One region of the Desulfothermus sp. genome, then DNA from elsewhere that is predicted to be linked to it. Evidence: riboswitches for the same ligand, from Rfam matches in the RefSeq annotation. Region 1 holds a riboswitch; each other region holds the start of a gene.
The links. A riboswitch is a leader RNA that binds a small molecule or an ion and turns the genes downstream of it on or off. The one in region 1 is predicted to bind cobalamin.
Positions count from the first base shown of each region.

Region 1 (3,286 bases):
ATCAGATGCCAAAGGTGTACTTGTAAATCTGACCACAGATAAAGAAGTTAAAGAAGGATTCAAAGAAATAATAAGCAATGGTCTTAAATACAAAAAAGAGGCAAGGATAGATGGTGTATTGGTACAAAAAATGGCCCCTAAAGGGGTGGAATGCATAGTTGGTGCTACTAGATACCCAAGATTCGGACCCCTTGTAATGTTTGGTTTTGGTGGAATTTTTGTGGAAGTATTTAAGGATGTATCCTTTAGAATAGCTCCTTTAACAAGGGGAGATGTAAGGAGAATGGTTCAAGACATAAAGGCGTATAAACTCCTTACAGGCTTTAGGGGGGATAAGAAAAAAGATATATATGCAGTTGAGAAAGTAATAATGAAAGTCTCCCGGCTAATGGAAAACCATCCAGAAATCCAGGAACTGGACATAAATCCGTTGATTGTCCATGATGAAGGATTGGGGGTATCTGTTGCTGATTGCAGGATTATTTTAAATAAGGATTAGACAAAAAAAGGGACCTGAATTCGCCATAAGGGAGGATTATTTTTCACATAACGAATCCAGGTCCTGTATATAAAAGAGTGCTTTGGGCTTGCTAAAATTCAAGGTGCAACTGTGTTGTCACTGTATGGGCATCTTCATCTGTACCACCTTCATTTAAATCATAATCTTGGTCATATGCATATTCAATTGCCAGGGACAAATTTTCCAGCAAAGAAACTGTTATACTTCCTATATACCTTGATTTAGGCATCTCAAGTGCCACAGCCTCATCTGTTCCCTGATATCCTACGGCGAAAGTGGTATCATAATTAAATAAATTTAAGGTATATCCTGCTTCAATATTCCATGCCCTTGGCTTTGCCCCATGATTTTTAAAATCAAGCTCTCCTTTCTTAAAGCTCTCAACTGCACCTGCATAGCTTGCATAAATTGTTACACCTTGAAAGTCAACAGCTAAATTTCCACATAATGCACCAATATAGTCATCAATGGTACCTGGGACTGTATCTGAAATGGTATCGCTATCAGCAATGTTATTGAGGTATCCACCCCATGCAGTAAAGGACACACCATTAAATTCCCCTGAATAACCTCCATAAATTGAAAATTCATCTAGATGATTTAGATCGTCATTAACATTATCCTCTTTATCTACATCTCCATTAAAGATAGAACCTTCTAAGAAAAAACCATTTTTCTCAAATCCCAAGGAAAGGGCAGATTCGTTTATTTCAGCAAGCTCCAATGTTAAGGGATCAGAGATCATATTGGTATCAAATTCCCCAAGGGGAAGGTATTGTTTCCCTGCCCTTATATAAAGGGGAAATTTTTCAGTATTGCCAATTAAAATATACGCTTCGTCAATATCCACTGGCTCTGTTTCATCCTCTTCCCATAAAAAAGTAATCTTCCCAGAAACAAAATCATTTAATTTTGCATCAACATCAAGTTGTGCAGTTGCCAATTTAATATCACTTTCCTCTGATTCATCAAAACCCTTTGCATATGAACCTTCCACTTCAATAATCCCATGTAATTCTACTTTCCCTGAAAACTTGTTTAGTACACTTTCTTTTTTTTCTTCGTTTTTCTTTGCCAGCTCAGTTTTGAGTGCTGCGAGTTCTTGTTCAAGCCTTTCAATTCTTTGCTTCAAGGCTTCATTTGAATCTGCAAAGGCAAAAGTCGAACAAACGAAAAAAAATAGGACTAATGTTGATACCGAAAAAAACTTTTTCATAAAACCATCCTCCTTTTGTGTTACTTTTTTTTATTAAATATTACAAATTTCATAACCCTAAAAAATTTTTAAGTCAAGTCTTTTTAAAAATAAAAAAATCCCTGAGATTTAAAAATCTCAGGGATTTCCCGTTTTTATCCCTATAATATCACCCCATCTCCCGAGGGCAATATTCTTTTTATTCTCAGGCAGGTCTTCTGACTCTAAGGATCATCCTACTTGCCCTGTTGAATAACCTTTTTCCTCAGGAGATTCAACAGGACTCACCCTGTTGAATAGGATTCCTCTTAGGAAATTCAACAGGGCGAGCTGCGCCTTCCCCTGGCATTTATACCAGAGTGGCATTTTGCAGCTTTCGTCCCCTTATCACAGCCGCGGGCCGGTTCCGGATTCTCACCGGATTCCCTTTTAAGCCATATAACGGCACCTGATTGGTCTTTTCTATTTTAACTTTATTTTTTTGTCAACCTCTGTAAAAATGTTACTGATTCCCTCTTGTCATGGATATTTATTATGTATAGTATCTTCCCTTATTCTTCCATATATTTGTCAATTTTTTTGACAAATATAAGACAACCAGTTAATATTTTTAATCTAATTCTGTATTATAAATTTTTACGCAAAAAACTTAGATACATATAATTTCGTTGAGATTTCATTGGGACTTAGATTAGGAGAAGATTTTTATGAAAAAGACCAGACTTAGTAGAAGAGAATTTTTATTTGGTTTTAGACAGAGATTTTCAGTGCAACCACCTCAAGCTACTTCCATTATTCATAAGGAGGCAAAAAAGGCAGATGAATATTTGGCTCATGAAAATTACAAGGATGCAAAAGAAATATACCTAAAAATGATAGAGCATAGATCAGATAATTTAGTGGCACGACAAAAATTGGCCTATTGCTATTATAAACTGGGAGATATAAAAAATGCTATGAAGGAGTTTCTTGAGCTCAGAAAAAGAGGTATAAAAAGCAATTTTACGTCTCTTTATTTGGGACTTTGTTTTGCGCATATGGGAGATATTGAAAACGCCATTAAATCCTTAAAAAATTTTTTTGACATTACCAAACCAATAGTACAAAGGGCAATAAATCTACAAATTGCACTTTATGATTCAAACATGACAAAAAAAGATGATTTAATCAACTCTATTGAGCAGGCTATAGAAGAACAAAACAAAATGGAAAATTCAACACTATAACCAGAAATGTATAAACATCTTTTACATCAAAAATACTAGTAATAAAATTAAAAAACTTCAGCTTTTGCATATAAGGAGGTCAAATGAAAAGCTTAGATATTCTAAAGAATATTGCAAAAAAGATAGCATCATTAGATGAAAGGATTGTTGAAGTCTTTATACATTCTGACTCACCAAAAGATCCTTTAAAAAGTGATGAAGTATATTTTGTATGTCATCTACTGGATCCAGAAATAACCCATAATTTAGATGCATTTGATGACAAGGGAACTATGTGGTCTCTTGAAATAACAGAGAAATTAATTCCATTTTTAGAAGAAATAAATTTTGCTCCTGAAGTTGTTA
Region 1 is NZ_JBMYBT010000064.1:14,514-17,799, forward strand. It holds gene acs (acetate--CoA ligase alpha subunit) at 1-499, shown strand, start outside; gene ACY2V1_RS04660 (LbtU family siderophore porin) at 591-1,736, opposite strand; cobalamin riboswitch at 1,907-2,182, opposite strand; gene ACY2V1_RS04665 (tetratricopeptide repeat protein) at 2,423-2,941, shown strand; gene ACY2V1_RS04670 (hypothetical protein) at 3,025-3,286, shown strand, end outside.

Region 2 (3,286 bases), on a different contig from region 1:
GAAATGTCTAACAGCACACGACTTACAGGGCTCTATCTTTTCAACCATTCTACTGGTCACCATCTTGATCTGTTCTTTTTTTAGAATATCAGATAACGGCTCTTCATTAATATTTCCTGCCCTAAACTCTGGAATACCTATAAATTCACTGCATGGGAAGATATCTCCATTGGCAGCCAAAGCAAAGAAACATCTTCCACCACCACATGGAGATATATCGCACATAAGCCTTCTACCAGTTGGCCCCAGGATTCCCGCCATGATATTAGCAAAGTTAGCAACTACCAATTTCCTCCCATGGGACTCATAGAGCTCATATGTTAGATCTAAGGCTTCTATAATCTCTTTTAAAAACACCATATCATCTGGCTTAGAGAGCCTTCCGCCTTCCTGAGTGCAACGAACAGGATTTAGCATTATCACAGGAACCTCTAAATCATAATAAAATCTAACCAGATCCTTTAAAACTGACACATTGTGTTTTGTTACTGTAGTAATCACATTGTAAGCAGGATAATCTGAGAGTTTTTTTATAACTTCAACTACCTTTTTAAAACCACCTTTCCCTGTCCAGCTCTTCCTGGTTGCATTGGCTATTTCCTCCACAGGAGCATCTAAGGATATACCAAGACCCACCTGATTTTTCTTTATGAACTCTAAGTCCTCATCTGTAAGAAGGGTCCCATTGGTCTGAATACCAAAAAGAAAATCATCTTTATACCTGGATATTCCCTCAAAAACAGCATCTTTTACCATCATTGGCTCAGCACCATGGAATATCACCTGTGGTTTGGCATCATCTCCAAGCACATCTTTAAAAAAGATAAGAAGCTTCTCAAGACTGGCGCACACTTCTTTGGGACTCATGGAAATCCCATTTTTCCGTCTCTCCCTTGGAAGATAACAATAAGTGCAATCAAAATTACACCTGTCAGTGGGATTAAAATAAACAGCAGATGGTGGCAGCTTAAATCTAAGGAGCTCCATTTCTTCCTTGAACTCTTTTTCTTTTTTGAGAAAATCCTCTGTCAATTTTCCACTAAGAGCAGAAGGAAGCTCTGATGCATCCACTATTGCCCAAAATCCACTATCTCCCTCAACAACTGCAACCTTATCATCTACACCAATTTCCAAGACAGAAAACCTGGGACCAAAACCGGTATTTACATATGTTCTTTTATTCATGTTATATTTTACCTATTTCTTGGCCTTTGGGGTCAAAAGGATGTAGTGGGAAAGACCAGTATTTTTCCCTATTTTTTTGCACCTGCGACGATAAGATATTACATTTTTCTTCATACCTCATACCTCCTATTTTATTTTTTGCTGTGGACCACTAAGTAAAAATTCATATCTAATTTCCACCTGTAAATAAAAAAGGGACCCAGGAAAACAGCTATTGTTTCCCCGGGCCCCTTTACCATCAGGACACCGTGAATTCCATCTCCTAACAGGTCTTCTGGCTCTCGGATCATCAGTATGTCCCACGGCCTTCCCCCCAAAGTGGACATTGAGAGTGACCGGACCAGACACATTATACTATCTGGCCCCTAGGTGGAACAACCTCCCCGATTACAGCGGCGGGACCGCCACGGATTTTCACCGTGTTCCGAGATGTTAGGAGACATAATTCCTTTGTTTAGGAGATAAATAATAAAAATCCACTAAAAAGTCAACCTATTAAAAAAATCTAATTCCTAATTGATAAATTAATATAGACATAAAGAATGCAGTTAAGGTATTAAAAAACACACTAAAAATTGCCCATTTCCAATTGGATTCCTGGGCAATTGTAACAACAGAGACAAAACATGGGGCATAAATTAGCACAAATATCATGAAACTTAAGGCTTTTATTTTGTTCCAATCTGGATCATTGGCTATTCTCTCAGACAAAGACGATGAATTTTCCACATCCACTTCCCCTAATGAATATGCTGTTCCCAGAGTGGATACAATCACTTCCTTTGCAGCTATTCCACCTATTAGAGCTATATTACTCTTCCAATCAAAACCAGCCATCTTTGTGACGTCTTCTAAGAGAATCCCTAATCTTCCAGCAAACGAATGTGTAAGTGCTATCTTTTTTTTCTCAGCAATTAAGCTTTGAATTTTATCCTGAATTTGCTTTTCCTTAATTTTGTCATAATTGGTCTTTGATAGCTTAAGTTTTAAAGAATTTATTTTTTTATCTAAGGGGATAATTAAACTTTTTGGAGGAGTTGGATAGCTCATCCCTGCCCATATAATAATTGATATCAATAAAATAACAGTTCCAGCCTTTCTTAAATACTGCCAGACTCTCTCCCAGGTATGAATAACAAGACCCTTTAGAGTTGGAAGCCTGTAAGGTGGTAGCTCCATAACAAAAGGAGTGGATTCTCCTCGTATTACGCTTATTCTAAATAGCTTTGCTATAATAAGTGCCCACAACCAGGAAAAAATGGTCAAAAAAAACATAAGCTTATCGCCAGTTTTAGGAAAAAATGCGCTAGCAAGTAACAAGAATACTGGTACCTTTGCGCCACAAGAAAAAAACGGTGCTGTCAAAATAGTGGCTATTTTTTCTTTTGGCCCCCTCAATGTCCTGGTGGCCATAATACCTGGAACTGCACATCCACCTGGGATACCCCCTGAGATTATAAAAGGCATAACTGAATATCCATGGAGACCAAATATCCTTAACACACGATCCAGCATATACGCCATCCTCGCCATGTAACCACTGTCCTCTAAAAAGGCTAAGATGAAAAACATGATCATAATCAAAGGGACAAAACTCATAACCCCGCCTACCCCATCTATAATTCCTGAAATCACAAGGGATTTAAAAAAACCAGGAGGAAGATAGTTAGAGGCCAAGTTAGATAAAAATCCAAAAAAATCTTGAATCAAAGCAAGGGGGTATTCCCCAAACAAAAAAGTCATCTTAAACATTAGATATAAAATAACAACCATAATAAGCGGGCCAATAAATCTGTGTGTCAGAACCCTATCTATTTTATCTGAAATATCCAATCTATCTGGATCAAAACGGTATTTTATTACTCCTTTTAACAGGGAATGAATATAACCATATCTATAATCAGCAACTATTGCCTCTGGAACAGTATTTAAGGTCTTTTCACAATGAGTTGACACCTTATCAACTAGTGACTTTAATTTATTAGACACATCTAAATCCTGCGCATCACCTTGAGACAATATATCTTCATCTTCCTCTAAGTATTTTAAAGCTATCCATCTGGCTGGATATTTTTCAGTTAAAAACTTGTTCTCCTCTACA
Region 2 is NZ_JBMYBT010000045.1:9,132-12,417, forward strand. It holds gene cbpB (peptide-modifying radical SAM enzyme CbpB) at 1-1,185, opposite strand, end outside; cobalamin riboswitch at 1,433-1,659, opposite strand; gene feoB (ferrous iron transport protein B) at 1,681-3,286, opposite strand, start outside.
Region 2: another riboswitch for cobalamin. It lies ahead of cbpB (peptide-modifying radical SAM enzyme CbpB); the one in region 1 lies ahead of ACY2V1_RS04660 (LbtU family siderophore porin).

Region 3 (3,286 bases), on a different contig from region 1:
GCAGATATAAGGTCTTCAGCTTTTGAGTAAAATCCTGTGAGATCAAATTTAAATCTATCACTAAATTTAATTGATGTTCCCAGCTCATAAGACCAAACGGTTTCTGGATCAAGGTCAGGGTTAGATTTAAAAGGTATTCCAGGAATCATCATCCAGGTTGGTGAGTAAAGCTCCTGAAGATTAGGAGCACGAAATGCCCGGCCAACAGATGCTCTAAAACTTATGTTATCATTCAGTTTGTATAAAATTCCAAGTTTTGGAGAAAAAGAATCTTCTGTCTCTGAATTAATATCATACCTTGCACCTAAGGTAATTAAAAGACGAGAATAGAACTCCATTTCATCTTGAAGGTAAATGGCATAAGTATTCATAGTTTCATCCATGACATCACCAATTACACTTCCGTCTTCTTTAGTGTTTTTCCAATGTGCTTTTATAAAATTGGAATCTATACCAAAAGTTAAATAACTAAAATTCTTAACAGGAATTGATGCTTTAATTTGAGCACCGACATTTCTTCCCCAATAATCACGATCTCCATACACGAACAAAAAAGGAGGTCCAAAAGGAGCAGAATTATCAATAATATGTTCCAATTTTGCTTCGCTTTTGTCATAATTAGTGAAAATTCTTGCCTCAAGGTCTAACTTGTTAAAAAGCGTAGTATGTCCGCTTAAATTCAAAAAGTACGAAGTTTTGTCTTGATCTCTTTTGCGCTCTACAGGGAGAAACACTGTTGTACCTCTTTCTGTGTAGGCTTTCATATAGTTTCCTGTAAATGTTATGCCAGTGACATCAGAAAAGTCATAGTCACAGCGTGCAAAAATTCTTTTGTCGTTATAGTCTGAATATTTACTTACATCTTTATATCTTTTATTAAAACCACCTGTTGCTGGATTATAAATGTAATCTACTTCTTTATCCCTGCGGTAGTGATTGTCTATAGTCCGATAGTCTCCATTCAAAGAATAAAAAAATTTGCCTTTTCGTCCAAGAATGCTGAGACCACCTTCTTTAAAGTCAAAATTTCCTAACCTAACCATCGGAACAATATCAATGCCCTCTTTTTCCCTTTTTTTTGATATAATATTGATAACTCCTCCCATTGCATTACTTCCGTAAAGTGAGGAAAAAGGACCTTTAACAACCTCCACGCGCTCAATAGATGATAACTGAAATTGGTTGAAATTAAGAAAACCTGTAATTGGCGAGTTAAGAGGCACTCCATCCATCATAAGCATTACCTTTTTGCTTCCACCTATACCGCGGATGTAAACACTTATAGGTGGACCAAAACCGACATCTGTATATCTTCTGATATCAACTCCTCCAAGCTTTCTTAAAATATCGTCTATGTTGGTTGCAGAAGAATTTTTAATATCCTCTTCTTTAACAACATCTACATCAGCGACCACCTTCTCAGCAGACCTTGGAGAGCGGGTCGCAGTAACTACTATTTCTTCCATCTCATGAACCTTTTGGGCATTACTTAATCCTGGTAAGAAAAAAAAGATTAGTAATGTAATAAAAATTCTTTTCATTTTAAGCCTCCTGCAATAAATTTTATCCAAAAAAAGAGTCCCTGAACCGTACATAAGCAGTCCAGGGACTCCCGTTTTATTCCAAAGGACCTCAGCTTATAGCTTTGGGCACCCGCCAAAGCTAATGCCTATCTGACTCAGGCAGGTCTTCTGACTCTAAGGATCAACCTACTTGCCACACCTTCCCAGGAGTATCCCTGCTCCCAGTGGCTTATATGTGGCTTTCGTCCCCTTATCACAGCCGCGGGCCGGTTCCGGATTTCCACCGGATTCCCTATTAAGCCTTACAGCACCTGAGTGATAAACTTTTTATAATATGTCTAACTATGTGTCAACCCCCTAAACATAACTATCCATTTTGACACTATCCTTTTTCTCTTGTGTTATTTCAACATTAATTTTAACACACTAACTAATATTCCAGTAAAGATAGCAATCTGACCCAGCCAGAATATAAACATCCACTTTATAGTGTCTGCACGCCATTTGTGTATCTCTGTCCTTAACTTCTCTTCTGTGGCTTTTATCTCTCCTCTTAACTTTTCTTCTGTTGCCTTTATTTCCCCTCTTATTTCTTCCATCTCCTTTCTTAGTCTTTCTTCATGGGCCTTAAGTTCATCTTTAGTTACAAGCTCCTTTGTTAATTCATCTTTAAGCTCTGTTTTAATGATAACCTTCTGCTCTTTTGCCTTCTCCTCTATTGAATAAAGGCCTTTCTCTATTGCTTCTATCACCTTCTTCGCAAGTTCAGGGTCAGATAAAACCGCCTCTACACTCTTTGTTATCTCATAAAGATAAAGCTGTATCAACGTCTATCAACCAAATATCTTTTCCCTGCTTCTTTAAATAATTCCCAAGCCAGACACTGGCTGTAGTCTTTCCAACACCGCATTTTCCTGCAACAGCTAATTTCATAAAAGCTCCTATTAATCTTTAGTAAAGAAATTGTAAAGAAATCTTTTAAAATATGCAACCTTATAAATTTATCTTTTGGGGACGGGAAGACCGGTCCCGGTGGGGATGAAAGAAAAGCAAGTGCGTTAGCACCTTGAAACTAAACGATCCAAAATATAAAATACAACCATAAAGGTGAAAATAAAGAGAGCGATAGTTTTTGAACTAAACCACCTAACGGAAGAATAGCAGATAATACTTGGACATCTTATACCAATACCAATTAGACATTCTCTTTCTAAATTTTCTATTAAGGAACTATCAGTCAGCCATTTATTTGTTGATGATAAAATTACATAGAATTTTTTGAAGGAGTATTTTAAACTAGTATTGGCATTATCAAGAGATTGGAGTAACTTTTTAAGTTTTTGGAAGATCCTAAAAAGTTCAAAAACAAAGGGACAGAAATTGTTAAATCACCAAAATAGGGATTGGCCCCAAATTTACAACCCGATAGTGATTTTGTTTGAAGATAGGTTATAAAAAATTTACACAAAAGGATAGACAGTCCCGCCGCCAACCGCAAGCCCAACGGGCGCAGCGAGTTGGCGGTTAGTCTATAATGTGATAATCTTTTCACTCTCCTGAATTAACTTATATAGATCTTTCTGTGTCCCCTTCTTATGATATCCTTCCTTCACTCCGTGAAGTTCCATTAATTTCCCTCAAGCAAACAATTGTCCTTCTGAAAGGGTAAATACTTTCGCCAGATTTTTTAAAGGAAACTTTTCAGAGTCTAATTTTTCATATTTTACTGAAGGTCCATTTAAAAATATAGTGACATCTTCTAT
Region 3 is NZ_JBMYBT010000063.1:1,403-4,688, forward strand. It holds gene ACY2V1_RS04430 (TonB-dependent receptor plug domain-containing protein) at 1-1,541, opposite strand, end outside; cobalamin riboswitch at 1,665-1,853, opposite strand; gene ACY2V1_RS04435 (hypothetical protein) at 1,925-2,350, opposite strand; gene ACY2V1_RS04440 (nucleotide-binding protein) at 2,328-2,456, opposite strand; gene ACY2V1_RS04445 (hypothetical protein) at 3,161-3,286, opposite strand, start outside.
Region 3: another riboswitch for cobalamin. It lies ahead of ACY2V1_RS04430 (TonB-dependent receptor plug domain-containing protein); the one in region 1 lies ahead of ACY2V1_RS04660 (LbtU family siderophore porin).